Thermochromatium tepidum ATCC 43061: one gene and its partner. The protein of the gene in region 1 binds, or shares a complex with, the protein of each later gene. Links are inferred from orthologs where the notes say so. Each region holds a gene or a part of one and is shown on either strand. Other genes may lie near its edges. The genes, in order: mnmE and mnmG.

The links.
Region 2: the proteins of mnmE (region 1) and mnmG are in contact, whole or in part, in a solved structure (PDB 9HIP), measured with the Escherichia coli proteins. The link is inferred for Thermochromatium tepidum ATCC 43061 from one-to-one orthologs.

What each region holds. Positions count from the first base shown.
Region 1 is NZ_CP039268.1:2,752,545-2,768,491, forward strand. What follows is about bases 2,891-5,745. They hold mnmE (tRNA uridine-5-carboxymethylaminomethyl(34) synthesis GTPase MnmE), read right to left. Parts: upstream 5,061-5,745; coding sequence 3,720-5,060; downstream 2,891-3,719. Other genes in these bases: feoB (Fe(2+) transporter permease subunit FeoB), read left to right, coding at 2,891-3,381; yidC (membrane protein insertase YidC), read right to left, coding at 5,080-5,745. Also shown: E6P07_RS12705 (APC family permease), read right to left, coding at 1-569; E6P07_RS12710 (FeoA domain-containing protein), read left to right, coding at 758-1,048; more of feoB, read left to right, coding at 1,045-2,890; more of yidC, read right to left, coding at 5,746-6,738; membrane protein insertion efficiency factor YidD, read right to left, coding at 6,731-6,967; rnpA (ribonuclease P protein component), read right to left, coding at 6,952-7,338; rpmH (50S ribosomal protein L34), read right to left, coding at 7,335-7,469; chromosomal replication initiator protein DnaA, read left to right, coding at 7,759-9,102; dnaN (DNA polymerase III subunit beta), read left to right, coding at 9,206-10,306; DNA replication/repair protein RecF, read left to right, coding at 10,436-11,527; E6P07_RS12760 (lipocalin-like domain-containing protein), read right to left, coding at 11,617-12,729; E6P07_RS12765 (ABC transporter permease), read right to left, coding at 12,729-15,242; E6P07_RS12770 (ABC transporter ATP-binding protein), read right to left, coding at 15,239-15,892. UniProt on the Escherichia coli protein: Exhibits a very high intrinsic GTPase hydrolysis rate. Involved in the addition of a carboxymethylaminomethyl (cmnm) group at the wobble position (U34) of certain tRNAs, forming tRNA-cmnm(5)s(2)U34.
Region 2 is NZ_CP039268.1:2,132,330-2,145,964, forward strand. The notes cover bases 7,073-9,946. They hold mnmG (tRNA uridine-5-carboxymethylaminomethyl(34) synthesis enzyme MnmG), read right to left. Parts: upstream 9,518-9,946; coding sequence 7,628-9,517; downstream 7,073-7,627. Other genes in these bases: E6P07_RS09860 (GGDEF domain-containing protein), read left to right, coding at 7,073-7,549. In the rest of the region: pip (prolyl aminopeptidase), read left to right, coding at 1-193; dtd (D-aminoacyl-tRNA deacylase), read left to right, coding at 190-627; E6P07_RS09840 (alpha-isopropylmalate synthase regulatory domain-containing protein), read right to left, coding at 641-2,242; thrC (threonine synthase), read right to left, coding at 2,239-3,636; E6P07_RS09850 (DUF4212 domain-containing protein), read left to right, coding at 3,912-4,169; E6P07_RS09855 (sodium:solute symporter family protein), read left to right, coding at 4,182-6,065; more of E6P07_RS09860, read left to right, coding at 6,521-7,072; E6P07_RS09870 (AAA family ATPase), read left to right, coding at 10,158-11,102; E6P07_RS09875 (DUF58 domain-containing protein), read left to right, coding at 11,177-12,160; E6P07_RS09880 (transglutaminase TgpA family protein), read left to right, coding at 12,147-13,635. UniProt on the Escherichia coli protein: NAD-binding protein involved in the addition of a carboxymethylaminomethyl (cmnm) group at the wobble position (U34) of certain tRNAs, forming tRNA-cmnm(5)s(2)U34.

The DNA of each region.
Region 1 (15,947 bases):
GCGTCAAGCACGGGCGGTCCCTCGTCGCCGAGCAGATGCTCGGGGATGACGACAAAGATGCCGCCCAGGATGAAGATCAGGATCAGGAGCGCCTTGAGCAGGGTGAACAGATCCTGAACGCGGCTGCCGGTACTGAGTCGGATCGAGTGCAGCGCCGAGGCCCCGATCACCAGCGCCGTCGCGGAGACGAGCGGCGGGATGCGTTCCGAGCCGAGCGCTAGATTCAGATACTCGCCGAAGGCGATCGCGCTTGCGGCGATCGGCGCGGCAAAGCCCACCACCAGTGACACAAACCCGGCGATGAAGCCCAGCGCCGGGTGATAGATCCGTCCAAGCAGCTGATATTCCCCGCCATTGTGCGGCAGGGCCGCGACCAGCTCGGCATAGGCCAGCGAGCCGCAGGCCGCCGCCAGCCCGCCCAGCAGCCAGGCCATCAGCACTGCCGGTTGAGATCCCAGGTCGCGCAGCAGAAAGCCCGTGGTCGTAAAGACCCCGGTGCCGATCATGGTCGCGATCACGAGCAGGGTCGCGGTGCGCAGGCCGAAAGGCGGATGGGGGTCGCTGGGCATGGAAGGCGCGTCGAGGGAAGGGTCGAGTCGATGATTTGAACCCTAAAGGCGTTCCGGATGCAAAGGGTTTCACCGATTTGGTTCAGCGCACGATGGGCCAAGTCTGCGCAACAGATCAGGTTCAGGTTATGCTTCAGCTTCTCATTCAATTCAATGCCGTGCCCGATGGTTCCGAGCCGTACCGAGCTATGTCCCAGACCTCAGATCCGCTTCGCCTCACCGATCTTCCGGACGACACCCCGGCGCGACTCGCCGAGGTCCGGGGCGGACATCAGCTCAGGCGCCGGCTGCTGGCGCTGGGGTTACGTCAGGGCAGCCCGCTTCGCATCCTCCAGCGACGCGGCAGGGGATTGGTGCTGGCCAGCGGTGAACTGCGCATCGCCATCGGTGCCGGGATCGCCGAAAAACTCTGGGTGACGCCGGAGAGCGATCAGGCCATGTTCGCGATGCAAGGGCAGTCTGGAGACGAGATGGCGTGAACGGAACCGATCGTACCGCCGCCGAGGTCGTCAAGCTACGCCCACCGCTGACGATCGCGCTAGCCGGCAATCCCAACTGTGGTAAGTCGGCCCTTTTCAACGCCCTGACCGGCATTCGCCAGACCACAGGCAACTGGCCGGGTGTGACGGTCGAACGCAAGGAGGGCTCACTGGAACTGGACGGACGCCGGGTGCGGGTGATCGACCTGCCCGGGATCTACTCGCTCGACGCCAGCTCGCTCGACGAGAGGGTCACGCGCGACTATCTGCTCAGTCACGAGGCCGATCTCATCGTCAACGTGATCGATGCCAGCAACCTGGAGCGTCATCTTTATCTGACGGTACAGCTCTTAGAGATGGGCGTGCCGGTCCTGATCGCGCTCAACATGATGGACATCGCGCGCAAACGCGGTATCCGGATCGACACCGGGGGGCTGGCCGAGGCGCTTGGCTGTCCAGTGGTGCCCCTGGTGGCGGTCAGCAAAGAGGGTCTGACCGAGTTGCAGGCGCGACTGCTGGCCGTGGCTGAGGGACGCGAGCCGTCCGGCAGGGCGCTCACGCATGGCGAATGCGTCGAGGCGGCGGTGCTGGAGTTACTGCCCCGGCTTGACTTGATCGGTGGCGCCGACGTTGGACGCGCCAACGCGCGCTGGCTGGCGCTCAAGCTCCTGGAGTCAGACCCCATCGCCGAGCACGCCGTCGGTCCTGAGACACTGAAGCTCGCCGAGTCACTGCGCCGGCGGATCGCCGAGCGCACCGGTGAAGACACAGATCTACACATCGCTGACACCCGCTTCGGTCATGCCCATGCACTCGCCCGGCGCGTGCTGCGCGAGGAGCGGCGGGTCGAGCGCACGGTCTCGGACCGCATCGATCAGGTGGTGCTCAGCCGGGTGTTCGGCATCCCGCTGTTTCTGCTGATGATCTATCTGATGTTCATGTTTACCATGAACATCGGCGGGGCCTTCATCGACTTCTTCGATCAGGTCGGACAGGCGCTGTTCGTCGACGGGCTCGGCGAGCTGCTGGGGCGTCTTGGCGCGCCCGACTGGCTGACCCTGGTGTTGGCCACGGGCATCGGCGGCGGTCTCCAGGTGGTCGGGACCTTCATCCCCATCATCGCCAGTCTCTACATCGTGCTCGCGATCCTGGAAGACTCGGGTTACATGGCGCGCGCGGCCTTCGTCATGGACCGTTTCATGCGCTCCATCGGGCTACCGGGCAAGGCGTTCGTGCCCCTGATCGTGGGTTTCGGCTGCAATGTGCCAGCGGTGATGGCCACGCGTACCCTGGAGAGCGAGCGCGAGCGCAAACTGACCATCCTGATGAACCCCTTCATGTCCTGTGGGGCGCGGCTTCCGGTCTATGCGCTATTTGCCGCCGCCTTCTTTCCGCATTCGGGTCAGAATCTAGTGTTCGTGCTCTATCTGACCGGGATCGCGGTGGCCATCCTCTCGGGGCTGGTGATGAACCATACCCTACTCAAGGGCGAGAGCTCAGGTCTGCTGATGGAACTGCCGCCCTATCACCTGCCGACCGTCAAGGGCGTACTGCTGCGTACCTGGGACCGGGTCAAGCTGTTTCTGCGCGAGGCCGGTCGGGTGATCGTGCTCATGGTCCTGGCGATCAACCTGTTGGCGACCATCGGCAGTGACGGGAGTCTGGGCAATACCGACAGCGAGCGCTCGCTTCTGGCCGAGATCAGCCGGGGCGCTACACCACTCTTTGCGCCCATGGGGATCCGCGAGGACAACTGGCCGGCGGTGCTCGGGATCTTTTCCGGCGTGCTGGCCAAGGAGGTGATCGTTGGGACGCTCGACTCGCTCTATGGCCGGTTGGCGGTCGAGTCACACCCGATCGAGGAACCAGAACCCTTCGATCTGTGGTATGCGCTGGGCGCGGCAGCCGGCTCGATCGGCGAGAATCTCGGACAGCTCGGCGAACGCCTGCTCGATCCGCTCGGGCTCGACATCGGTGAGGCGAGCGACCGTGAGACGGCCGCCGCCGAGCAGGGCGTCCAGACTGACACCTTCGGTACCATGGCCGAACGTTTCGACGGACAGGCCGGGGCCTTTGCCTATCTGCTGTTCGTGCTGCTCTATTTCCCCTGTGTGGCCACCATCGGCGCCATCGTGCGCGAGGCGGGTGCTGTCTGGGCGACCTTCGTCGGCGTCTGGACCACGGGTATCGCCTTCCTGACGGCGACCCTCTTTTATCAAATCGCCTCCTTCGAACGCGACCCGCTCACATCCGGACTCTGGATCGGCGGCGGATTGGGATCCTTTTTCGTGGTGCTGATCGGCCTGCGGCTATGGGCGGCACGCACGCCCTGACTCTAGGCCGACAGCCGCGCGTTGTCCTTGGCCCTCGACTCCTCCATGAACACACGCTTACCTCCGACAGGGCACACGGGCGTCGCGCTGAGGGTATCGGCCCGTTTCAGGCGGTCGTGGAACGAGGGATTGGCCGGCGGCAGCCGTTGGCTTGTGAGCAACTGGTCATTCATTGGGCACAGCGTTCCTAATATGAGGAAAGTCAGAGGAACAGCGATGGGAACGCGGCTTTAACGGATGACTGCAGAACAGGTAAGCCATCCTCGAAACAAAAAGCCCGCATTTAAGCGGGCTTACGGGGTTTTTGTGGAAGACTTCGGACGACGCAGGAAGGCTTATTATTTTCCGATACAGAAGCTGGAAAAGATCCGATTCAATAGATCCTCTGAGGTGAACTCGCCCGTGATCTCGCCGAGCGCGCGTTGCGCCAGATGCAGTTCCTCGGCAACCAGCTCGGCACCGAGTCTAAGCTCTAGGTTGGCTGCCGCCGCTTGCAAGGTACTGCGCGCGCGTTCGAGCGCTTCGAGATGACGGCGCCGCGCGATGAAGGCACCCTCGGGATGGGCACTCAGACCGGCGTGTGCCTTGATCTGTCCCCTGAGCAGCTCCAGGCCTGCGCCGGTCACCGCCGAGAGCGCGATCTCAACCTCGCCGTCCCGCTCGACGAGACGCGCCGGCTCGCCGACTAGATCGATCTTATTGCGGATCAGGATAACGGGACAGTCGGTAGGGAAACTCGAACGGATCGATGCATCTGGTTCCTGATCGACCGACCGGACCCAGAGCACCAGGTCGGCGTCGTTCAGGGCCGCCTGGGCGCGCCGCACGCCCTCCCGCTCGACCGGATCCTGGCTGTGGCGCAGCCCGGCGGTGTCGATGATGCGGATCGGCAGCCCATCGACCTGGATGTCGAATTTAAGCAGATCGCGCGTCGTGCCCGGGATGGCGGTGACGATGGCGGCCTCCGTGCCGCAGAGTGCATTGAGCAGGCTCGACTTGCCGACATTAGGCGCCCCGGCGATCACCACCGCCAGGCCCTCACGGATGATCTGGCCCTGATGGGCATCAGTGAGGAGCTGCTCGACATCCGCTACGAGTCTATGCAGATCGGCGGCGAGCCGGGTGTCCTCGGCGAGATCGAGCTCTTCGTCTGGGAAATCGAGCCCAGCCTCGACCTGGAGCCTCAGTTGGATCAGGCGCTCGAGGAGTGCTGCGATCCGCTGCGAAAAAACCCCTTGCAGACTGCGCCCGGCCAGCCGCGCGGCGAGGCTGGTCGAGCTTTCGATGAGATCGGCGACCGCCTCGGCCTGGACGAGATCGAGCTTGCCGTTTAAGAAGGCGCGCTCGCTGAATTCGCCTGGACGCGCCAGGCGCGCGCCCAGCTCCAGACAGCGGCGCAACAGCAGATCCATGACGACGGGTCCGCCATGGCCCTGGAGCTCGAGCACATCTTCGCCAGTGAAGGAGTGCGGGGCCTGAAAATAGAGCGCCAGACCCATGTCGATGAAGGTCCCATCGGACTCGTGAAAGACGCCGAGGACCGCGCGTCGCGGTTCGGGGATCCGCCCCAGGATGGCCGCGGCGATCGCCGGTGCCTGTGGACCGCTGACCCGCACAATCCCCACCCCACCCATCCCGGGCGGGGTGGCGATGGCGGCGATGGTGTCAGGGGTCGTCATCGCAGCGACGTCGCCTGGCTCAGTGGCGACGCTTGGCCATCTCCCGTTCCAGGTCGCGCGTGATCTTCCATTGCTGGGCGATCGATAGCAGGTTGTTGACCGTCCAGTAGAGCACCAGACCCGAGGGGAAGAAGGCGAAGAACACAGTGAACACGAACGGCAGGCTCATCATGATCTTGGCCTGGAGCGGGTCCGGGGGGGCGGGATTGAGCTTCTGCTGCACGAACATGGAGACACCCATGATCAGCGGCAGGATGAAATAGGGATCCGGCGCCGAGAGGTTGTTGAGCCAGAGCACGAAGGGCGCCTGACGCAGCTCGACGCTCTCCAACAGCACCCAGTAGAGGGCGATGAACACCGGGATCTGGATCAGGACCGGCAGACAGCCACCGAGTGGATTGATCTTTTCGGTCTTATAGAGCTCCATCATCGCCTGATTCAGACGTTGCTTGTCGTCGCCATAGCGGTCCTTGAGCGCCTGAAGCCGAGGCGTGATCTGACGCATGTGCGCCATGGAGCGATAGCTGGCCTCCGAGAGCTTGTAGAAGGCAAGCTTGATCAGGATGGTCAGTACGATGATCGCCCAGCCCCAGTTTCCGACCACGGCATGGATCCAGCTCAGCATCCAGAAGATCGGCTTGGCGATGACGGTCAGCCAGCCATAGTCGACCGCCAATTCGAGCCCTGGGGCGACGTCCTCCAGCTTATTCAGGAGCTTGGGACCGACGAAGAGCCGATCATCGAACACATGCACTGTACCAGGCGCGATGCTGACCGGTGTCGAGTATTTACCGATGATATAGCGCGGCTCGTTCGGGCCCGACAGCGCCTTGGTATAGAGGGTCTGGGGTATACCCTGGGGCGGGATCCAGGCTGCAAGGAAGTAGTGCTGCATCATGGCGATCCAGCCATCGGTCACGGTGCGGTCGAGCTTGCCCTTGGCCATGTCTTCCAGCGAGACCTTTTTGTATTTCTCCTCCGGGCTGTAATAGACACCGCCGGTAAAGGTGCTGATGAAGCGGGTCTCGTTGGGGTCGTGCAGTGCGGTGCGTTGGAGCTGGTTGTAGGCGCGCGCGATCACGGGGGTAGGGCTGTGATTCTCGACCACCTGGCGCGATTCGATCAGATAGCTGCCGCGGGTGAAGGTGTAGATCTTCTTGACTCGGAGCCTGGCGTCTTCATTGGTCCATTCGAGGACCACCTCGAGCCGGTCGGCCCCAGGCTGGAGATCATATCGTGTCTGGGCGCTGCTAAAGAGCGCTTCGTGGGTCGGCAGGAGCTCCAGGCGGTCGCCGAGCAGTCCCGACTGGACGATGAACATGTTCGGCGGCGTCTGCTTCAACAGCTGGAACTTGTCGTCCGGGCGCTCGGGGACGACCGCATAGTCGAGCAACCAGGCATTCAGGAGTGTCCCGCCGCGCGGCGAGATCTCGAGACGCAGCACATCGGTCTCGACCCGGATCGGCGTCTCTTCGGGAGCCAGGGTGTTTGTCACGAGGCCAGGGGCAGTCGAGATGGTCGGGATCTCATTGGCGGTGGGCACGGTAACGCCGGCGGCGTCCTGGATCTGCTCCTGGGCAACTTGGGCAGGACGGCCATAGTCCTGCATCCAGGACTCATAGATCAGAAATAGCACCGCGGCCAGTGCCAGAAAAAGGAACAAGCGCTGGTTATCCATGAATCGTGGTCTGCCTTTTCTCAGGGACAGGATCGATGCCGCCTGGATGCCAGGGGTGACAGCGCAACAGGCGACGCAGGGCCAGATAGCCCCCGTATAAGAAACCGTGGACCTCGATGGCCTCCACGGCATAATGGGAACAGCTGGGGTAGAAACGACAACGCGGACCGAGTAGAGGGCTGATCAGGTATTGATAGGCCCGAATCGCCCCGATCAAGATTCGACGCATGATGAACTCTCGAGATGGATCCACACCTGTTCTAGGGCATCGAACAGACGTTGGTTCGACTCGGCAGTAGCTCTCGGTGTACACATCACCACGATATCAACCCCTGGAAGACGCCGATAGGCACGGCGAAAGCTCTCACGCGCCAGTCGCTTGAGCCTATTGCGGTCGATGGCGCGGCGGGCACATTTCTTGGAGATGGCCAAGCCTAGCCGGGGCCGGTCGAGTCCATTGGATCGATAGAGCACAACAAAACCACCGAGGACTACGCGACGCGGCTCGACGAAGACACGACGGAATTGACCGGCACTCGTTAGCCGCCGCTCGCGCCCGAAGCCCTGGCCAGGGTCGCTGCTTTGCGCGTTGGCGCTCAGGGGATGAGGTGCGCACGGCCCTTGGCACGCCGCGCACTCAGAACCTTGCGGCCATTGCGGGTGGCGCTACGGGCACGGAAACCATGGGCGCGAGCACGCTTGAGGCGGCTGGGCTGAAAGGTGCGCTTCATGTTAACGATACTCCAGAGAAATCTGTGGTGGGACGCAGGGGTCTGATGACCCAGCTAAAAAAGACGTGGAAGCCTAGGTAATTTTTTGCCAGAAGTCAATCAAAAGACGTGCCCAATCGGTTCGGGCTGTGGATAAGTCGACGCAAGGGCGCTAGACTTGGCCGGTGGTTCAGGCCAGGAGGCCACGTCCGGCTGCTGTGCGCACCGGCTTCATCATCAAATCCACTCCTTATGCAATCATCCGGGTGGCGCCATCGCGCGCGCTGCCGTATCCAAACCGAGACGACGCATGTCGGGAAACGACTTAGCCCTATGGGAGCACTGCATCAATCAATTGAAGGCCGAGTTGACATCCGCCGAGTTCAACACCTGGATCCTGCCCCTGCAAGCGCGCGTGGATGGCTCATTGCTCAGGTTGTTAGCGCCGAATCGGTTCGTGCTCGACTGGATCCGCAAGCATTATGCCGATCGTCTGCGCGAACTCTGTACGCGCCACAGTCAAGGCGAGGTCTCTGAACTTTATTTCGAGGTTGGCGAGTTTGGTGCAGAGAAAGGACAGGGTGCCCGCTCGAAGTCCAGTGTGATCGGCTCGGATCTGGCCGATCGGCGCGCGACGGCCAATCTGAACGCCGACTTCAATTTTGAGACCTTCGTCGAGGGCAAGTCCAACCAGTTGGCACGCGCGGCTTCGATCCAAATCGCGCGTAACCCGGGCGGAACCTACAATCCGCTGTTCATCTATGGTGGGGTCGGGCTGGGCAAGACGCATCTGATGCACGCGGTCGGCAATGGCATCCTCACCTCCAATCCAAGTGCGCGAGTCGTCTATCTGCACTCCGAGCGTTTCGTCGCCGAGATGATCAAGGCCCTGCAGCACAACCGCATCGAGGAGTTCAAGAAGACCTATCGCTCGGTCAACGCGCTCCTGATCGACGATGTACAGTTCTTCGCCGGCAAGGAACGCTCACAAGAGGAATTCTTTCATACCTTTAATGCGCTCCTGGAGTCACGCCAACAGATCGTGCTGTCTAGTGACCGTTTTCCCAAGGAGGTGACTGGACTGGAGGAGCGTCTGCGCTCGCGTTTCGGCTGGGGTTTGACGGTGGCCATAGATCCGCCCGACCTGGAGACCAGAGTGGCCATCTTGCACTGTAAGGCCAGTCAGCTCGGCGTCGAACTGCCTGAGGACGTGGCCTTTTTCGTCGGGCGGTGTATCCGTTCCAACATCCGCGAACTCGAGGGGGCGCTCAGACGTCTGGTGGCTAATGCCCACTTCACCGGCAAACCCATTACCTTGGAGTTTGCGAAGCAGGCGCTGCGTGATGTGCTCATCGCTCAGGACAGGCAGGTCAGTCTGGAGAACATTCAGCGCACGGTCGCCGACTACTACAAGTTGCGCACCTCCGATCTGCTCTCAACCAAGCGTAGTCGCTCGCTGGCACGTCCGCGCCAAATGGCCATGGCGCTCGCCAAGGAGCTCACCAAGCATAGTCTGCCCGAGATCGGTCAGGCATTCGGAGGCCGCGATCACACTACGGTTCTGCATGCCACCCGCAAGATCAAGAGCCTGCGTGAAAGCGATGCGACGATCGAGGAAGACTACCGCAGCCTATTAAGAATGCTGACGTTGTAGAACACTCCAGCCAACCAAATCCGATGCACCCCCATCCCTCTGAGTCGATGACTAGCTTACCAAGCCAGCGCTAGTCATCTCGGCGAGAATCATGGAGCCCCTGATGGAATTCATTGTCAACCGAGAAACCGTCCTGCCTGCGCTCAATAAGGTGACCGGCGTCGTTGATCGGCGCCAGACCCTGCCGATCCTAGGTCATTTGCTCGTCGTGGCCCGCGACGGGCGCGTCAGCCTCACAGGGACAGATTTGGAGGTCGAGGTCAAGACCAGCTTCGAGGCCGAGATCTTGCAAGAGGGCGAGACCACGATCCCAGCCCGCAAGCTGTTCGACATCTGTCGCCAGCTGAGCGAGGGCGCCGAGATCCGGTTTCGCCTCAGGGATGAGCGCTGTGTCATCACCGCAGGGCGCGGACGCTTTACGCTTGGACAGCTACCGGCGACCGACTTCCCGATCATGGATCTCCCGGCAGACGGTTTCGACTTTCAGATCCAGGAAGGCCAGCTCAAGCACGTGCTCGACAAGACGGCCTTTGCCATGGCGCAACAGGATGTCCGTTACTATCTGAATGGTCTGCTGCTGGAACTAAAGGCAGACGCCCTGATCGCGGTGGCGACGGATGGACACCGGCTGGCCAAGTTCGTTACGCCGCTCGATCTGGCGCTGGACACTGAGCGTCAGGGGATCGTGCCCAGCAAGACCGTGATGGAGCTTAAGCGTCAGCTGGGCGGATCGGATGCCCCGGTCGCACTCCGTCTCAGCGAGCGCAGTCTGCGCGTGGTGGTCGGCACCATGACCCTGACCTCCAAACTCATCGATGGTCGCTACCCTGACTATGAGCGCGTGATTCCAGGCCGTGATGGGGGTATGGCCATCGTCGAGAAGGATGCCTTAAGACGCGCGCTCTCACGCGTCTCGATCTTCTCGAACGAAAAATATCGCGCCGTGCGTCTGGACTTCGAACCAGGCAGGCTCAAACTGCTGGCGCACAATCCCGAGCAGGAAGAGGCCGAGGAAGAGATCGAGCTCGATTACGCGGGCGAGCCAATCTCGATTGGTTTCAATGTCGCCTATCTCATGGACGTGCTTGGCGCCATCGATGCGCCAGCGGTCAGCCTCTATTTTCAGGATGCCAACAGTAGCTCGCTCTGGCGCGGCGCAGACAGCGAGAGCGAGACCTTTGTCGTCATGCCGATGCGACTGTGATCCGCATACATGCACGGACGCGAATATCCTGATCCAGTCGATCTGAAGTCAGGTTCCGACATGGAACACTTCAACATCGTTGCAGAGTCGCCCAGTCCAGCGTTTCAGGGGTCAGGCCCGATGTTTCACGTGGAACATTCGGGCCTGACCCCTGACCCTGGTCTGCGCTCACTTCGGATCAAGTCGCTACGCAACATCCGACAGCTCGATCTCGCCATCGATACGCGGACACTGCTGCTGACAGGGGCCAATGGTGCCGGCAAGACCAGTGTCCTGGAAGCCATCTATCTACTGGCGCGCGGGCGGACCTTCCGTGGAACCAAGTCCGGGCCGCTTACTACTCAAGGCGAGCCATATACCCGTGTTGAGGGTGTCTATCAGGCGTCTGGCTATGACAGGATTCGCCTCCGCTATGTCAAGGAAGGCGCCACGGCTGCACGTGACATCCATCCGCCGCTATGGATGGAGACCGGGGACGCCGATTGGCGTTCACCCTTGCAGGTCAAGCTGATCGGCGAAAACGCGCAGATCCTGCTCGAGGGCGACCCAAGTCTGAGACGTCGTTTCCTGGACTGGAATGTGTTCCACGTGGAACACCGTTTCGCTCAGATCCACAGGGATTTCACGCGCGTCTTGATGCAGCGCAATGCGGCCATTCGGTCTGGTGGCGGCCAACAGGGGCTCTGGGATCGCAGTTTCATCGCACTGGCCGAATCCATAGATCGCCGACGTGCCGCATTCCATGCCGAATGGCGTGCGTACTTTCGGGCGCTGTGTGATGACTATCCGTTTTTGCAAGGGGCCGATCTGCGCTATCGACGCGGTTGGCCAGATGGCTGGGAGCTCGGCGAGACCCTAGCATCACTGGCCGATCAGGAGTTGGCGCGCGGCTATACCCTGGCCGGTCCGTCACGTGCCGACTTTTGTGTCGACTGGGGGGAGGGTAGACGCGGCTTTTCGCGCGGACAGGCCAAGATTGTGGTCGCGCTACTGCAGCTCGCGGCTGAACGTGTCCATCGTGCGCATGGGCGTGAGCCGGTCATCTGGCTGCTCGATGACCTCGAAGCCGAGCTGGACCGCACCATGGCTGAGCGCTTGTGGAGCGCCTTTGGTTCCACGGGCAATCAGGTCATCGCCACGCGCGTGGCGAACGATGGCGATCCTGGAATCTTTGGTGGTACGGAGTCGCTGACGATGTTCCACGTGGAACATTCCGGCTGAGACGACTTGAGTCCGGAAACACGCCTGGCTTTGCGATCTGACGACGTTCCACGTGGAACATTTTCAGTGAAACCTCGAGTCAAGAACGCTCAACCCACCCGGATCCGGTCTCCATAGCCGGTCATTTCCAGATAGCCGCGCCCGATCTCGCGTTCGTCCTCGAACCCACGTACCGCGCCCTCCCAATAAATGGTTCCCGTCGAGCGACGGCTGTCGAGTTCCTGGTCGTCCATCAGCGGCTGGAGGCGGTAGCGACGCTCACCGATACCCAGATCCCATTCGATCGGGTATTCGATCCCAGTGCGTGGCGACCGCCAGCGCCGCCGCGGGAACCAGGTGACCTGCTTAGGTCCGAGCGACTGGGTTCGACCATCGCTCAAGCGTCGGGTAGCGCTCGCCCAGAGCGCCGTGCCGTCGGGACGGCGCATCCGAAAGGCCATGAGGGCGTCACCATCGTCCAGGTTCAGACCGACCCAGTCCCAACCCTCGGCCTCTTCGGGGCTGTAGGCACTCGACCATTCATGATCCATCCAGGCGCGCCCGCTGACCGTCCGACGCTGACCCTCCAACGTCACCTGGCCATCGACCCGCAACTGAGGCCGGCTGTAGTAATAGCTGGAATGCAGCGGGTCCGGCGCCTTGCGACTAAAGCCCTGGTCGCCGTTGAGCATGGGGGGTCCAGTGAAGACGAGTCTGAGGTCATAGTCAAAGTCCTCGGCGTTCACGCGGGCAGCATAGTGGTCCTCCATCTGCTCGAACGACCAGTCATGGATCCAGACGTGCGCCCGATCCGTGCTGTATCCGGCGCGCTCGAAGCCTGTACGGGCGGCACGCTGAGCGTGACGCAAGCGACCCAATCGCGGATCGGCGATGGCGGCATGCGCCAGCAGCAGCTGGCGTGGGGCAAAGGCGCTCGGGTTGTCCTCACCGATGCCAGTGCGCACGCGAAAGAAGGTGATCTGAAAGCCGAACGGATCGCCGTCCGCCTCGATCCAACCGGTCACATACCACCATTCGGTGCGAAATCCCGGGTGGCCTCCCTCGTCGTTCGGGAAGCGAAGGACGCGACCGGGGAGCACGGCGTCGAAATTGACCTCCGGTTTAGTCTCTGCGCCGACGTTTTTAGCGGTCGGCTCAGTCGCCGCCAGGAGGGGGGTCAGGGGTAGGCTGGCCAGGGCCAGCAGAGAGGTCCGTCGCTGCATCACCAATCCTCACGCACCGCCAGCACGGCGTCCTGGCGCATCGCCTGCCGGCCTGCGAGCACGGCGGACAGACTGGCCAAGACGGCAAGCGTGCCCGCAAATACCAGGAGTGAGCGCCAGGGGATGCTCAGATCCATGCTCCAGTGAAAGCTTTGACGATTCACGACCTGGATCAGAATCCAGGCGATGGCGCCGCCAACCGCCAGCCCGCCGAGTATGCCGACACCAGCCACCAGGCTGCCTTCGAGGGCGAGTAGACCCCCGATCTGGCCGCGCGTCAGCCCCAGGTGGCGCAGTAGACCGAACTCCCGGCGGCGCGCGGCCGCGAGCGCCGCAAAGCTGGCCGCCACACCCGCCAGCCCGATGACGACGGCCGCCGCCTCCAGGACATAGGTCACGGCGAAGGTGCGATCGAAGATCCGCAGACTGATGGCGCGAATCTCGCCCGGGGCCGTGACCTCCAGCGCCCCCGAACCAGCCGCTGCCTTGAGCGCCTTGGCCAGGCTGAACGCATCGGTGCCCGGCGCCAGCCAGATGGCGGCATCCTGTACTGAGCGATCGCCGGTCAGACGGCGGTAATCGGTAAGATCCAGCATGAGACTGCCGGTCTGGCGCGCATAGTCACGCCAGACCCCGGCGACCCTGACCGGCACCTCGGATCCGGACAGCGGAAGACGAACACGATCACCCGGACGCCAACCCTGGAGGTCATGCAGTGCCTCGGAGATCCAGATCGCCGTCTCGCCTTCGGCCACCGCTTGGGCCGAACCGACCAGCGGGAGTTCGTGTCCATCGGGTGACACGGGCCGAGCCAGCAGGGCGACCGGCGGTCGGCCGGGGACCAATCGCAGGCTGTCATGGCGGGTGAACTCGATATGGGCCACGCCAGGCACATCCGCAAGTCGCCGCTGGAGCGCCTCGTCCAGGACACCGCCGCTCTGAGTGCGCCCGGCGCGCAGATAGAGGTCAGCCGACAGGATCTGGTCGAGCCAGACCTCGACCGAGTCGCGCAGTGAGTTGACCATGATCGCCATAGCGACCACCAGGGCCACGCCGGCGAGAACGCCCGCGGCGGCGACCGCCCCCATCCCCGGGACGGCCCGCAACCGGGCGACGGCCAGCCGTACCGGGACAGGTCCCCACAGCGGCAAGACTCGACCGAGTCCGGAGGCGAGCAGCGGCAGCCACAGGAGGCTTCCTACCAGGAGACCGAAGATAGCCAGATAGCCCCCGATCGGCAGCCCCAGGAACGGCGGCAGGGTGCAGAGTGGCAGACTGGCAATCATCAAGGCGAGTCCGAGCCTGGGGTGTCCGCGTCGCGGCGACAGGGCCGAATCGCCACCAGACTTAAGTGCCTGGGCCGGCGCGATCCTGGAGGCTTCACGTGCCGGTAGCCAGGCCCCGGCCACACCGGCCCCCACGCCGAGCAGGATATACAACCCACTGGTCCAGGGATCGAAGCTCAGGGTCGGCGACAGGCCGGCAAAGAATCCGGCACCCAGATCGCCACCGAGGAGTTCGAGCAGGGCGAAGGCGACCCCATGCCCGAGCGCTACACCGACCACGCCCCCCAGGAGTCCCACGAGCGCCCCTTCCGCCAGCAGCCAGACAAAGAGCTGACGGCGCCTCAGCCCGATGGCGCGCAGGAACGCCAGTTCGGTATGCCGGCGAACGACCGACAGCGCCTGCGCCGAGAAGACCAAGAACGCCCCCGTCACCAAGCCCATGACCGCCAGAAGACCGAGATTGACCCGATAGGCGCGCGAGAGATTCGCCGCCTGACCCTCGGCCGTCTCTGGGACCTCCAGCCACACACCCGCCGGCAGGAGCGGTGCCAGTGCGGCACGGGCCGTCTGGACGTCGAGTCCCTCGACCAGCTTCAAATCGATGCGCGTCAGCCGCCCGAACTGAGCGAAGTGCCTCTGAACCGCCGCGATATCCATGACCGCGAGCTGGCGATCTTCGGCAGCTCCCGGCATATCGCCGGCCACCCGGAGCTCCAATGGCTGGGAACCGGCATAGACGCGCAGCCGCTCGCCGGGTCTGACGGCGAGGGCCGTCTGAGCGGCGGCACTGAGAAAGAGGCTGTCCTCGGCCAGCACAGCGCGACGCGACTCGGACTCGGCTCGATCCGCAGACCTCGCCGGACGCGCCAGGAGCGCGGGCGTGACGGCGGCGGCCGCGAACGGATCCAAACCCAGGATATGGAGCCTATCCGTGGTGCCGAGACGCTCGGTCCAGACCTCCAGAACCGGACTGGCCTGTGCGACCTCGGGGCGTGTCGCCAGGTGCGCATAGAGCGCCTCGTCGAAGCCGGTGCGCGGACCCAAGACCTGGAGGTCGGCGGCGCCGGCCAGGGTGCGCAGACCGCGACCGAACTCAGCGAGTGCAGCCTGATTGACGGCGTGCACGGCCATACCGAGCGCCACACCCAGCACAATGGCGGCGAAAGACAGGAGGGTCGCGGCGCGCCGCCGCCCCAGCGAGCCGAGAAATACCGGTGCCAGTCTCATGCGTGCAAGCCCTCGGGCGTGAGCTGCAACACGCGATCGGTACCCTTGGCCGCCTCTGGCGAGTGCGTGACCAGGATCCCCATCGCCCCTGAGTCCCGAATGCGCTCACCCAGCAGCTTCAGCACGCGGGCGGCATTGGCCGGATCCAGGTTGCCCGTGGGCTCATCGGCCAAGATCAGGCGCGGGCGGTGCACCAGGGCGCGGGCGATGGCGACGCGCTGCATCTCGCCTCCAGACAGCTCGTGTGGCCAGCTCTCGGCGCGATCGCCCAAGCCCACGGCCTCCAGGAGTGAATCGGCCTGACGCTCCGCGCGCCGACCGCCCTGACCCTTGAGCCAGAGCGGCAAGGCGACATTCTGACGCAGGGTGAGATGGGGCAGGATATGGAACGCCTGAAACACAAAGCCGAGTTTGTCGCGCCTCAGCCGGGTCAGGGCGTCCTCGTCGAGCCTCGCATAGTCCTCGCCGTCGAGCACCAGACGTCCGCGATCAGGTCGGTCCAGGCCAGCGATCAGATTCAGCAGCGTCGACTTGCCGACGCCGGACTCACCGACGATGGCGACATATTCGCCCGGTTCTAGACACAGTGAGATGGACTGAAGGACCAAGCGACCGTCGAACCGGCGACACAGGTTGGAGATTTCGAGCATGGAGGCCAGGAAACCAAGGCGATTGGAGGCACTGGGCCATATGTCGCCTAGGGTG
Region 2 (13,635 bases), 620 kb from region 1 along the record:
CGACATCCCAGGTGTGATCGTGCAGGGGCGCTATGACCTGATCTGTCCCATGCGTTCGGCCTGGGAGCTGCATCTGGCCTGGCCGCGCGCCGAGTTCCAGATCATTCCGGATGCCGGACACTCGGCCTTCGAGCCCGGGATTCGCCGCGCCCTGGTCGCGGCCACCGACCGCTTTGCGTGTGAATTGGCATGATTGGTCTGCTGCAACGGGTCAGCGCGGCGCGGGTGCTGGTCGCGGGTGAGACGGTCGGCGCCATCGAGCGTGGATTACTGGTGCTGGTGGGTGTGCAGCGTGGCGATGATGAGGCGCGCGCGGCCCGCCTCCTGGAGCGGATACTCGGCTATCGGGTCTTCCCCGATGCGCAGGATCGCATGAACCTCAGTCTGCGCGACATCGACGGCGGGCTCCTGTTGGTGCCTCAGTTCACGCTCGCCGCCGATACCCGGAAGGGCACGCGCGCCAGCTTTACCTCGGCCGCACCGCCTGATGAAGGCAAGCGGCTCTTCGACGACCTGGTTGCAAAGGCATGCGCCGCCCATCCCAGGGTCGCCACGGGGCGCTTCGGGGCCGACATGCAGGTCAGCCTGATCAACGATGGTCCTGTGACCTTTTGGCTCGAAACCTAGGACTGGCACCTGTTTAGCGGCCCTGGCGATCCGAACCCACCTTGATCCAGTGGAGCTGGATATTGAGCATCCGCATCGTCGCGCCAACGGCGGCGAATACCTGATTGGCGTGGACACCCCGGGTCCTCAGGTCACCGCGCTCGGTCTGCCAGGTGATGCTGCATTCGGTGAGCGCATCGGTCCGCCCCCCCTTGGGGATCCGGACCTCATAGTCGATCAGCGGCGGTAGCGTCATCCCCTGACGTTTGAGGATCCGCCCGAGCGCATTGGTAAAGGCATCGAAGCCGCCATTGCCCGTCCCTGTAGCCGTAAAGACCTGATCGCCGAGCCGGAGCTTGATCCCGGCCATGGACTCCAGATCCAGACTCGACGAGATGGTACAAGACAGGAGCTCGGCGTGCGTATAGTCCTTGCTCTCCAGGACCTCGGCGATGATGAACGGCAGATCCTCGGTGGTGATGGTCTTTTTGGAATCACCCAGCTCGACGATGCGCTGCAAGACCCGGCGCTGCTCCTCATCAGACAGCTCGATCTCGAGCCGTTCCAGGTTCTTGGCCAGCGACGCCTTGCCGGAGAGCTTGCCGAGCGCATAGCTGCGCCGCCGCGCGAAGCGCTCTGGCGAGAGCCGGCTGTGGTAGAGGCTGCCTTTCCTGTCGCCATCGGCATGGATACCGGCGGTCTGGGTGAAGACGTCGGCGCCGACGATCGGGGCGTTGTCCGCGATGCGCTTGCCCGAAAAGGACTCGACGAGCTCACTGACGCGCACCAGATGGGTCTCGTCGATCCCGAGCTCGCAGTCGAGCTGATCGCGTAGATTGACTGCGACCTCGGCGAGCGAGGCATTCCCTGCCCGCTCGCCGAGACAATTGACCGTGCAGTGGACCGCCGCAACCCCTGCCTGGACGGCGGCGAGTACATTGGCCGTGGCTAGACCATAGTCGTTGTGCGGATGGAAATCGAATTTAAGTCCTGGGAAACGCCGGACCATGTCCGAGACCGCCGCAAAGACCTGATCCGGCGTCATCACACCCAGGGTATCGGGCAGCATGAAATGCCCGATCCCGGCCTCGGCCAGGCGTGCGACCAGGGTATAGACATAGTCTGGGCTATCGCGATAGCCGTTCGACCAGTCTTCCAGATAGAGGTTGACGCGCAGGCCCTGCGCGTGCGCCCGATCGAGGGTTGCCCGGATGTCGGCGATATGCGCCTCGGGCGTCTTGCCAAGCTGACCACGACAGTGTCGCTCGCTGCCCTTGGCCAGCAGGTTCAGCACCTGGCCTCCGGTGCCCCGGATCCAATCCACGCTTGCCCCGCCATCGGCGAACCCCAGCACCTCGATCCGCTCAACCAGGCCGCGTTCCCCGGCCCAGTCGATGATCTGGGCCACGGCGCTGGCCTCGCCCGAGGACACGCGCGCCGAGGCGACCTCGATCCGATCGACCCGCACCTGTTCGAGCAAGACCTTGGCAAGGTTGAGCTTCTCGGCGGGTGAGAAGGACACCCCCTGGGTCTGTTCCCCGTCGCGGAGTGTGGTGTCCAGGATCAAGACCCGGCGTCTGGAAGATCTCTGCGCCAGATCGGTCGGGTTGGAGGACTTCAGAACCGCATCCGTCATGGCGCAGATACCGTCCCGAGTGTCGCTTCGAGATAGCCCTTCACCGCCGCGGCCCTGGCCTCCAATTCGACGCAGCGCGTCTTTCTCTCCAACAGCCCCTGGAGCGCGGGCGGCAGCGGCGCCTCCTGGCCGATCGCCTGGACCACGGCCGCGCCGAATTTGGCGGGGTGGGCGGTGGCGAGACAGATGGCCTCGGGCAGGTCGCGCGCGGCCCGCACTCCAACCGCCGTGTGGGGACAAAGGATGTAGCCGGTCGCCTCATAGGTGGCACGGATCTGGTCGAGGGTCTCGGGATCGCTCACCGCCGTCGCCTCGAAGTCGGCCTGGGCCTTCTGATGCCGCTCGGCAGACACCCTAAGCCGACCTGTGTGTCTGAAATCCTCAAGCAAGGCACACACCAGCGCCTGATCGCCGTCGTGCAAATAGTAGAGATAGCGCTCGAAATTGGAGGCGATCTGGATGTCCATCGCCGGGCTCAGGGTGTGATAGACCTCCTCGCCCAGGGCATAGACGCCCGTGTGGATGAAGCGGCTCAGGATGTCGTTGCGGTTGGTCGCAATCACCAGGCGCTCGATGGGCAGCCCCATGCGCCGTGCCAGATAGCCGGCGAAGACATCACCGAAGTTGCCGGTCGGGACCGAGAAGCTGACCCGACGCCCGACATCGCCGCCCGAAATCCGGCCCCAGGCATAAAAGTAGTAAAAGGTCTGCGCCAGGATGCGCGCCCAGTTGATCGAGTTGACGGCGCCGAGCCGATAGGCCGACTTGAAGGCCAGATCGTTGAACAGTGTCTTGACGATGGCCTGGGCGTCGTCGAAGGTGCCGCGCACCGCGATGTTGTGGACATTGCTGTCCAGCACCGTGGTCATCTGCCGTTCCTGGATCGGCGAGACGCGGCCCTTGGGGTGCAGGATGAAGATCCGGATGCGCCCCTTGCCGCGCACACCATAGATGGCCGCCGAGCCGGTGTCGCCCGAGGTCGCGCCGAGGATGTTGAGGATCCCTCCCTCGCGTTCGAGCAGATACTCGAATAGATTGCCAAGCCACTGTAAGGCCACGTCTTTGAAGGCCGCCGTCGGACCATGAAAGAGTTCCAGGATGCGCCGCTTGCCCACAGTCACCACTGGGGTGACCTCGGGATGCGAGAAGTTCGCATAGGAGCGTTCGATCAGGGCCTTCAGATCCGCACGCGGGATCTCGTCGCCGATGAAAAGTGTCGACACTTCGAGCGCCAGATCCTGGAAGCGCAAGCCGGCCCAGGCACGCAGCTGCTCGGGATCGAGGACGGGGATCTGGGACGGAACCAGCAGGCCACCGTCGGTCGCCAGTCCCATCATCACGGCTTGTGCGAAACCGATCGGCTCGATTCCACCACGGGTACTGATGTAGTGCATTGTGTTCTCTTCTTAAGGACAAAGGATCTTCATGTAGAGGCCGATTCAGGGCGCGGATCAACCGACTGAAACGTTGACAGCACGCCAAGCGCAACCAGACAATGCCGACAATCCGCTCGATACGGCAGAACGAGCCGGATGCATCATAACCAACGAGGGGGCTTCTGCCATATTTTGCGTGCACTGATCCGTCTCACGACGATCAGGGCGGCGCGCGCCCCGTCACCCCGCCCTTTCACAGTTCATAGTCCAAACCCTGAACGGAGTGACATGACATGACACCCGACAAGCGCGCAGACTATTGGAGAGCGAATCTTCGCTATCTCACCGTCTTACTCATCGTCTGGTTCGTCGTTTCCTATGGCTTTGGCATCCTGCTCGTCGAACCGCTCAACGCCATCCATCTCGGCGGCTACCCGCTTGGTTTCTGGTTCGCCCAGCAGGGGTCGATCTATATCTTCGTTGCGCTGATCTTCATCTATGCCGCGCTGATGAATCGCCTCGACCATCAATTCGACGTCGGCGAAGAGTGAGGAAACGATCCAATGACCGAACTCGAGATCTGGAGTTACTCCATCGTCGGCCTGACCTTCGCCATCTATATCGGTATCGCGATCTGGTCACGCGCCGCCTCTACCAGTGAATTCTATGTCGCCGGCGGCGGCGTGCATCCGGTTGCCAATGGCATGGCGACCGCGGCCGACTGGATGTCGGCGGCCTCCTTTATCTCCATGGCCGGTATGATTGCCTTCGGCGGTTATGGCGGCTCGGTGTTCCTGATGGGCTGGACCGGGGGTTATGTGCTGCTAGCCCTGCTTTTGGCGCCCTATCTGCGCAAGTTCGGCAAGTTTACGGTGCCCGAATTCATCGGCGACCGCTACTATGCCAACGGGGCGCGCGTGGTGGCCGTCATCTGTCTGATCCTGGCCTCAGTCACCTATGTCATCGGTCAGATGACGGGTATCGGTGTGGCCTTTAGCCGCTTCCTCGGCGTCTCCTACGAGATTGGGATCTTTGTGGGCATGGGGATCGTCGCCATCTACGCCATCCTCGGCGGCATGAAGGGCATCACCTATACCCAGATCGCCCAGTACGTCGTTTTGATCTTCGCCTACACCATCCCGGCGATCTTCATCTCGCTGAACCTCACCGGCAATCCCATCCCCCAGCTCGGACTCGGCGGTACCCATGTCGGGAGCGGAATGTCGCTGCTGGACCGCCTCGATCAGGTGGTCACGGACCTCGGCTTCAAGCAATATACCACCCAGGTCATGGGCAGCACCCTCAACATGTTCGTCTATACCCTGTCGCTGATGATCGGCACCGCGGGTCTGCCGCATGTCATCATCCGCTTCTTCACCGTGCCCAGGGTGCGTGACGCGCGCTACTCGGCCGGCTGGGCGTTGGTCTTCATTGCCATCCTTTACACCACGGCCCCGGCGGTCGGTGCCATGGCGCGTCTGAACCTGATGGACACCATCCAGATCGGTCCAGTCGGAGAGGAAACCGGAAATCTGGTCTACGACGAGCGTCCAGACTGGTTCAAGCGCTGGGAGACCACAGGTCTTCTGAAGTTCCAGGATTGGAACCAAGACGGTCGAATCCAGTATTACAGTGATGGCGGGCTTGGTGAGGCCAGGATGAAACTGGCCGACGCCAAGGCCAAGAACGCTGGCGTAGAGACGGCCGAACAGGCCGTTGCAAAGGCGGAAACCGCACACAGCGCTACCAAGTTTGCCAAGTTCGGCTGGCAAGGCAACGAGATGGTCACGGTCAACAATGACATCATGGTGCTCGCCAACCCCGAGATCGCGGGATTGCCGAACTGGGTGATCGCGCTGGTGGTCGCCGGCGGTCTGGCGGCGGCACTCTCCACCGCCGCCGGTCTGCTGCTCGCCATCTCCTCGGCGATCTCGCATGACCTGCTCAAGGGTGTGTTCATGCCGCAGATTACTGAGAAGGACGAGCTCTTGGCCGGACGCCTTTCTATGATTGGTGCCATCCTGCTGGCGGGCTATCTCGGACTCAATCCACCTGGATTCGCGGCAGGCACCGTGGCCATCGCCTTTGGTCTGGCGGCCTCCTCGATCTTCCCAGTGCTGATGCTCGGCATCTTTGCCAAGCGCATGAACAAGCAGGGCGCGATCGCGGGCATGATCGCTGGTATCACAGTGACCCTGCTCTATGTGTTCCAGCACAAGGGGATCCTCTTCATCAAGGGCACCGAGTTCCTGATGCCCGAGCTTGGGATGGGCACCAACTGGTTCTTCGGTATCACACCCGAGGCCTTTGGCGCAGTCGGGGCCTTGGCCAACTTCCTGGTTGCCGGACTGGTGTCGGCGCTCACCGCCCCGCCGCCCGAGCACATCCAGCATCTGGTCGAGGACGTGCGCATCCCACGTGGTGCAGGCGCCGCCGTGGGTCATTAGATCGGCCTCAGCCGCGCTTGACCTTGCAATGAACCCCGCCGAGGCGGGGTTCATTTTGTCGTGGGGCCGCGATTGAAAGCAAAACGTAATCGCCGCCTCCGACCCGATCATTCGCCCCCGGCGCCATCCGGCATGCGATCCATCATGCAACCTGTAGATGGGGTAACGATCATGACCAATGGCTCTTCCCTGACGGCGATGGAACAGATGGTGTTCCTGGGGCTGGTCGGTTGACTGCGCTATTCTCAGTCTTCAAACGCGCGCGGTGACCTCCAGTCGAGCGACGAGACACCGAAAGACCCCGACTAAACCTGCACGGATCCGCCTCTCGATACTTCGCGACACCTGGCGTCGACTCGCCTATCATTGCACCCCGATCTGGAAGCCATCGTCCTCCGTTGCGGGCGGCGATGGCGCTCGGTTTTGCTAACTTCTTCTCGGCGGGTCGAACAGAGATGAGCGTCAAGCAGATGGACTTCAGGGACGACCTGAAAACGGCCTCAGACTATCTGCGCATGGCGGTGCCGCAGATGGTGTGCCGCCGCATCCCGCCGACACCCTACAACTACGCCCTCTGGTATGCCCACGTCCAAAACGCCTGCCCGGAGCTGAGTCGCTCGTTGCTGGTCGAGTTTCCGGAAAACGGCCCCTATGACCCGGAGAAGAGCGAGGCGCTGTTCTTTGAGTATTTCGTCAAGCACTATCTCCCGACCAGCCCACAGGCGCGGGATCTGATCGCCGAGATCGTCGCGACCCTGACGCAGGCGGTCTCACGCAATCTGCGCGGTACCCAGGACTATGGGGCCAGTTTGCGCGAGGCCATGACGGTGTTCGAGGAGCCCGCGGTCGATCCCGAGCGCATCCGCGCCCTGGTCGATCAGTTGCTTACCGAAACACGCGATCTAGAGAGCCTCACTCAGTCCTTCCAGAGCGAGCTGCAATCGGCCAGCGCCCAGGTCGAGCGGCTCAAACGCGAGCTGGAGGAGAGCGAACGACGCGCGCGTCTGGATGCCCTGACCAAGATCCCCAATCGGCGCGGTTTTGACGAGGCACTGGCCCAGTCGCTCTTGGGCGGTGACGACGAGCCGACCTGTCTGATACTGATGGATCTCGATCACTTCAAGCGGCTCAACGACACCTACGGTCACCAAATGGGCGATCGCGTCCTGGAGAGCGTCGGCGGGGTTCTGGCCAAGCTGCAAAGCGATCGGGTGTTTGTCGCCCGTTATGGCGGAGAGGAATTCGCGATCATCGTCCATGACGAACTGGAGGCGGCCCAGGCGCTGGCCGAGCAGATCCGGCGTCAGGTTGCCGCGATCCAGATCAAACGCAAAAGCACCCAGGACACCATCGGTGTGATCACGGTCTCGATTGGGCTGACCCGTTTCCGCCCAGGCGAGACGGCCGAATCCCTGATCGAGCGCGCCGACACGGGGCTCTATCGCGCCAAGGAGGGCGGGCGCGACCGGGTCGTGATCGCTTGACGACAGATTTCACGACATCCGGTTCAGGAACAAGACCGACGCAAGCCCAGATTGAAACCGCGTCGATCGCGGGCCGGATCAATCGATCCCTTTCGATCCAATCTGCCGCTTGAGATGAATCAGCAACAGCGAGATCGCCGCCGGCGTGACGCCCGGAATGCGCGCCGCCTGTCCGAGGGTCGCCGGACGCACCCGTGTGAGCTTCTCACGCACCTCAGCCGAGAGTCCGCGCACCTGCGCATAGTCGAAGCCATCGGGCAGCGGCTTGAGTTCCTGTTCCCGCTGGCGCTCGATCTCGGCGCGCTGGCGCTCGATATAGCCGGCATAGCGGGTCTGGATCTCCAGTTGCTCGGCGACCGTGGGCGCGACCGGCTCGGGCGGCGCACCGATCAGCGCACACAGACCGGCATGGCCGACGCCGGGCCGCGCCAGCAGCTCCAGGGCACGCACCTCGCGGCGCAGCGGCTCGCCCAACACCTGAGTCGCCAGCACCGGGTCGAGTGCCTCGGGTCGCACCCAGGTGTCGCGCAGACGTTGGCGCTCGCGCTCGATCGCCTCGCGCTTGCGCTCAAAGGCGCGCCATTGCGCATCGCCCACCAGACCGAGCCGGCGCCCGGTTTCAGTCAGACGCAGATCGGCATTGTCCTCGCGTAGCAGCAGGCGGTATTCGGCACGGCTGGTGAACATGCGATAGGGCTCATTGGTCCCGCGTGTGATGAGGTCATCGACCATGACCCCGAGATAGGACTCGTCGCGGCGCGGATGCCAGGGTTCGCGGCCCTGGACCTGGAGCGCGGCATTGGCCCCGGCCAATAGCCCCTGGGCGCCGGCCTCCTCGTAGCCGGTGGTGCCATTGATCTGGCCGGCGAGAAACAGCCCCGACAGCGGGCGCGTCTCCAACGAGGGCTTGAGATCGCGCGGATCCAGGAAGTCGTATTCGATCGCATAGCCGGGCCGGGTCAGGTGCGCGCGTTCCAACCCGACGATCGAACGTACCAGCGCCTCCTGGATGTCATAGGGCAGGCTGGTCGAGATCCCATTGGGATAGACCTCACGGGTGCTGAGTCCCTCAGGCTCCAGAAAGATCTGATGTGAAGCTTTATCGGCGAAGCGCACGACCTTGTCCTCGATCGAGGGACAGTAACGCGGTCCGACCCCTTCGATCACCCCGGTGAACAACGGCGAACGCGACAGCCCCGAACGGATGATGTCGTGGGTGCGTTCGTTGGTATGGGTGATGTGACAGCTGACCTGACGCGGATGGTCCTCGGGCCTCCCCATGAAGGAAAACACCGGAACAGGATCGTCGCCCGGCTGCTCGGTGAGTCGGCTGTAGTCGATACTGCGCGCATCGATCCGCGGCGGGGTGCCGGTCTTGAGCCGCTCGATGCGAAACGGCAGCTCACGCAGACGGCGCGCCAGGCCATTGGAGGGCGGATCGCCGGCCCGCCCGCCTTCATAGCTGGATAGACCGATGTGGATGCGACCGCCGAGGAAGGTGCCGACCGTCAGCACCACCGCGCGTGCCCGAAACTCCAGCCCCATCTGGGTGCGCACGCCGACCACACGCTCGCCCTCGATCAGGAGATCCTCGACCGACTGCTGGAAGAGCACAAGCCCCGGCTGGTTCTCCAGCGCCGCGCGCACGGCCGCCTTGTAGAGCTGACGGTCGGCCTGGGCGCGGGTGGCGCGCACCGCTGGGCCCTTGCTGGCGTTGAGGATCCGAAACTGGATCCCGGCGCGATCGGCGGCGCGCGCCATGAGCCCGCCGAGTGCGTCGATCTCGCGCACCAGATGCCCCTTGCCGATGCCGCCGATGGCCGGGTTGCAGCTCATCTGGCCCAGGGTCTCGAGGTTCTGGGTCAGGAGCAGGGTGCGCACACCGCAGCGCGCGGCAGCCAGCGCGGCCTCGGTGCCGGCATGCCCGCCGCCGACCACGATCACATCATAGGTATCGCTTGCACGCATCTTTAATTGAATGAAAGGTAGGTCCGTGAAGACAGGACAAAATCTAGTACAGTACAAAAAAATGGCCTCCCCTGCCTCACCAAGGGCAGCGCGAAGCAGAGGTCCTGTTCGACCTGGGGGTTGTCCATCCAGCAGGGATCCCAACACCCAGAGGAAGCCGGGGCGAAGGCGTCGAGTTTGGCGATGAGATGAAGGCCCACGGCCACGCCAGTTTCTTAAAATATCCGTGCCGTAACTATTCAGCTGCTCCCAAACGGTCAGCCCCGTCGTAGATACAAGGAGCGGCTTCTGTGTGGGAGCGGCGGTTGCCGCGATTCGGGCGGTCAAACCGGCAATAGGTTCTGTCATCGCGCCTGAAGGCGCTCCCACGGTTACGGTACTTACCTTGGTTGGACCGAGAACCTGAATAGTTACTCCGTGCCTTCGTGTTCCTGCTCGCCGGCAAGCTGGACTTCGGAAAACGGGGTCAGCCAATCGGCGTCTATGATGGATCGATGGTGGGAACCGGCTTGGGGCCTGGTCTGATCATGGTCACATCCAATCGCGACGATTGCGCCGGGTCGCCGGATGAGAGGTCGAAAACGGGCGTTGACCTCGACTGTATCTCCAACCTCAATCTCTCGATTTCGACGAGTCGCCGATGAACCTACACCAGACATCCAATCCAGCCCGATCCAACCTTACCGAGTGCATCCTGCGCGATGCCGGTGCCATCATCCTCGGCAAGGATCGCGAGCTGCGCCTGGCGCTGGCCTGTCTGCTCGCGCGCGGTCATCTGCTGGTCGAGGACCTGCCGGGCGTCGGCAAGACGACGCTGGCGCATCTGCTGGCGCGCCTGCTCGGGCTGGAGTATTCGCGCATCCAGTTCACCAGTGATCTCTTGCCGGCCGATGTCATCGGTGTCTCGGTCTATGATCGGGCCTCCGAGAGTTTCCGCTTCCATCCCGGCCCGATCTTCGCGCAATTGATCCTGGCCGACGAGATCAACCGCGCCACACCCAAGGCGCAGAGCGCGCTCCTGGAGGCCATGGAAGAGCGTCAGGTCACGGTCGAGGGCGAGACTCGGCGTCTGCCCGAGCCCTTCTTTGTCATCGCCACCCAGAACCCGCTGTTCCAGGTCGGCACCTTTCCGCTACCCGAGTCGCAGCTCGATCGCTTTCTGATGCGCATCCATCTCGGCTACCCGGCCGCGGAGCAGGAAAAGGCGCTACTCGCCGGCGAGGACAGGCGCGAGATGCTCGCGCGCCAACGACCGGCCCTGACCAATGCCGAACTGATCGACTTGCAGCAGTCCGTGGTCCGTATCCACGCCGCGCCGCCGATCATCGACTATGTGCACGCGATCCTCCAGTTCACGCGCGGCTCGGAGCGTTTCGCCTATGGGCTCTCGCCGCGCGCCGGGCTGGGTCTGCTGCACGCGGCCAAATCCTGGGCCCTGCTCGCCGGGCGCGACTATGTGATCCCCGAGGACGTGCAGGCGGTGCTGCCAGCAGTGGCCGTGCATCGCCTGACCGGCGGCGAGCCGGGCCAGCGGATCGGAGACGACGAGGTGGCGCGTTTCATCCTCACCAATGTGCCTATTTGAATCGGACGCAACGGGACGCCACATCCGTCAAACCGACACCCGAACCGAATCTTGAGCACAACGACACTGACGCCATGTCCCAGGTCTCCGACCGCCTGCGCGAGCGCGCACACCGCTATTTCGACGGCCTGCTGCGCCGGGTGCTGCCTGGACCGGACGGTGTGGCGCGCGTCGGCGGGCGTCAGATCTATATCGTGCCGACCCGCGCCGGGTTCATGTATGGCGCGGTGCTGCTGGTGATGCTGCTCGGGTCGCTCAACTATCAAAACAACCTGGGTCTGCTGCTGACCTTCTTCCTGGCCTCGGTCGGGTTGGTGGCCATGCATCACACCTGGCTCAATCTGCTGGGGTTGGCGGTGCAGGTACGCGGCGGCACGCCGGTGTTCGCTGGGGAGCAGGCGCGCTTCGAGGTCATGGTGCGCGCCGAGGGCGGACGCCCGCGTCATGATATCCGTTTGCGTAAAAACGAAGAGAGGCCGCCGCCGGTCCATGTCGGCGCTGGGGATCAGCTGTTGGTCGTGCTGGCTGTACCGACCGAGAAACGTGGCTGGCAGCGGCTGAGCGATGTGATGATCGAGACACGTTATCCGATGGGGCTGTTTCGCGCCTGGACCCATGTCGCCACCGAGGCCAAGACCCTGGTCTTCCCCAAACCCGCGCCCCAGGCGCCCGAACCTGGCCACGACGCCGGAGACAGCCCCCGTCCCCATCGCACCCGTCACGAAGGCGCCGAGGACTATCTCGGCGCGCGCGGCTACCGTCCGGGCGATTCGATCCGCCATATCGACTGGAAGGCCTATGCGCGCGAACGCGGCCTTGTGGTCAAGCAATACGGTGGCGAGCAGGGTCAAGAGGTCTGGATCGACTGGGCGCGCTTCAACACACCTGATCCAGAGATTCGGCTTGGACTGCTGACGCGGCAGGTGCTCGACGTCAGCGCCGGCTCGACGCGCTTCGGTCTGCGTCTGCCCGGCGCGGTCGAGGGGCTGTCTCAGGGCGCGGTCCATACCGAACGCTGTCTGACCCGACTGGCGCTCTTCGGCCATGCCCAAGACTGACCTCATCCCCGAGACCGAGCGGCCAAAGCGCCATCAGATCCTCTGGACCACACTCCTGGTCGCGGCGGCGTGCGCCCCATTCGTTCGCTCTCTGGACGGCCAGGTCGTAGCCTTCCTGACCCTGATCTTGGCCATCCGACTGGCAGCGCTCCGCTGGCCAGCCACCCTGCCCAACCGTTGGATCCGCGCCCTGATGGCCTTCGCCGGCCTGGGCAACTGTCTGGCGGCCTATCACACGATCTCCGGTCAAGACGGCGGCTCGGCGCTGCTGGCGACCATGCTCGTGCTCAAGCTGCTGGAACTCGACACCAAGCGCGATCTCCGCCTGGTGCTGATCCTGCTTGGCTTCCTGAGTGTGGTGCAGTTCCTGTTTGACGATTCCTTTCTGCTCACGTTCTATGTGGGTCTGATCGCCCTGGGTCTGGTCACGCTGTTGACCGAGCTCAACGGCGGGCTGGGGGCCACGGGTCTGCGTCCGGCGCTGCGGGTCGGCCTCCGACTGGCACTCCAGGCCATCCCGCTCACCCTTATCCTCTTCGTGCTGTTTCCGCGTCTGACCGCCCCACTCTGGAGTCTAGGGGTCGATAGATCCAAGGCGCTGATGGGCATGTCAGAGATTATGGAGCCAGGCAACATCAGCGAGCTGGTGGTCAATGGCGAACCGGCCTTTCGTGTGCGCTTTGCCGGTCAGCGCCCGGAGTCGAATCAGCTCTACTGGCGCGGCCCGGTGCTATGGACGACGGATGGACGTCGCTGGACGCCGGGTGCACCACCCTCCGACGGGCAGGAACCGGCACGCCTGATCGAGACGAGCAACCCGGTCGAGTACGAGGTCGTCATGGAGCCGACTCAGCAACGCTGGCTGTTTGCGCTCGACCTGCCGGTCAGCGCGCCGGATGGTGCCGCGATCAACCCGGATTTCCAACTCCTGTCGAACCAGCCGGTGACGGTACTCAAACGTTATCGGGTGCGCTCGGTCCTGAGCTATCGCACCGCCGAGCCGGACGAGCGCGTGCGCGGTCTGGCGCTTGAGCTGCCCGACAATGTCACGCCCCGGATGCGTGCCCTCGTCGACGGCTGGCGCGCCCAAGCCAACGACGATTGGGCACTGGTCCAGCGGGCCCTGGTTCATTTCAACCGCGAAAACTTCTATTACACCCTGCTGCCGCCCAAACTCGGCGCCAACCCCACCGACGAGTTCCTGTTCGAGACCCGTAGCGGCTTTTGCGAGCACTATGCCAGCAGTTTTGCGCTCCTGATGCGGATCGCCGGCATCCCCTCGCGCATCGTGCTCGGCTATCTCGGCGGCGAGACCAATGCCTTTGGCGGCTATACCCTGGTGCGCCAGTCCGACGCCCATGCCTGGGTCGAGGTACTGATCGCGGGGCGCGGCTGGGTGCGGGTCGATCCGACCGCAGCGGTCGATGCGTCGCGGATCGACAACCGCGTGGCCATCGAGCGGCTGGGGGCTGGGA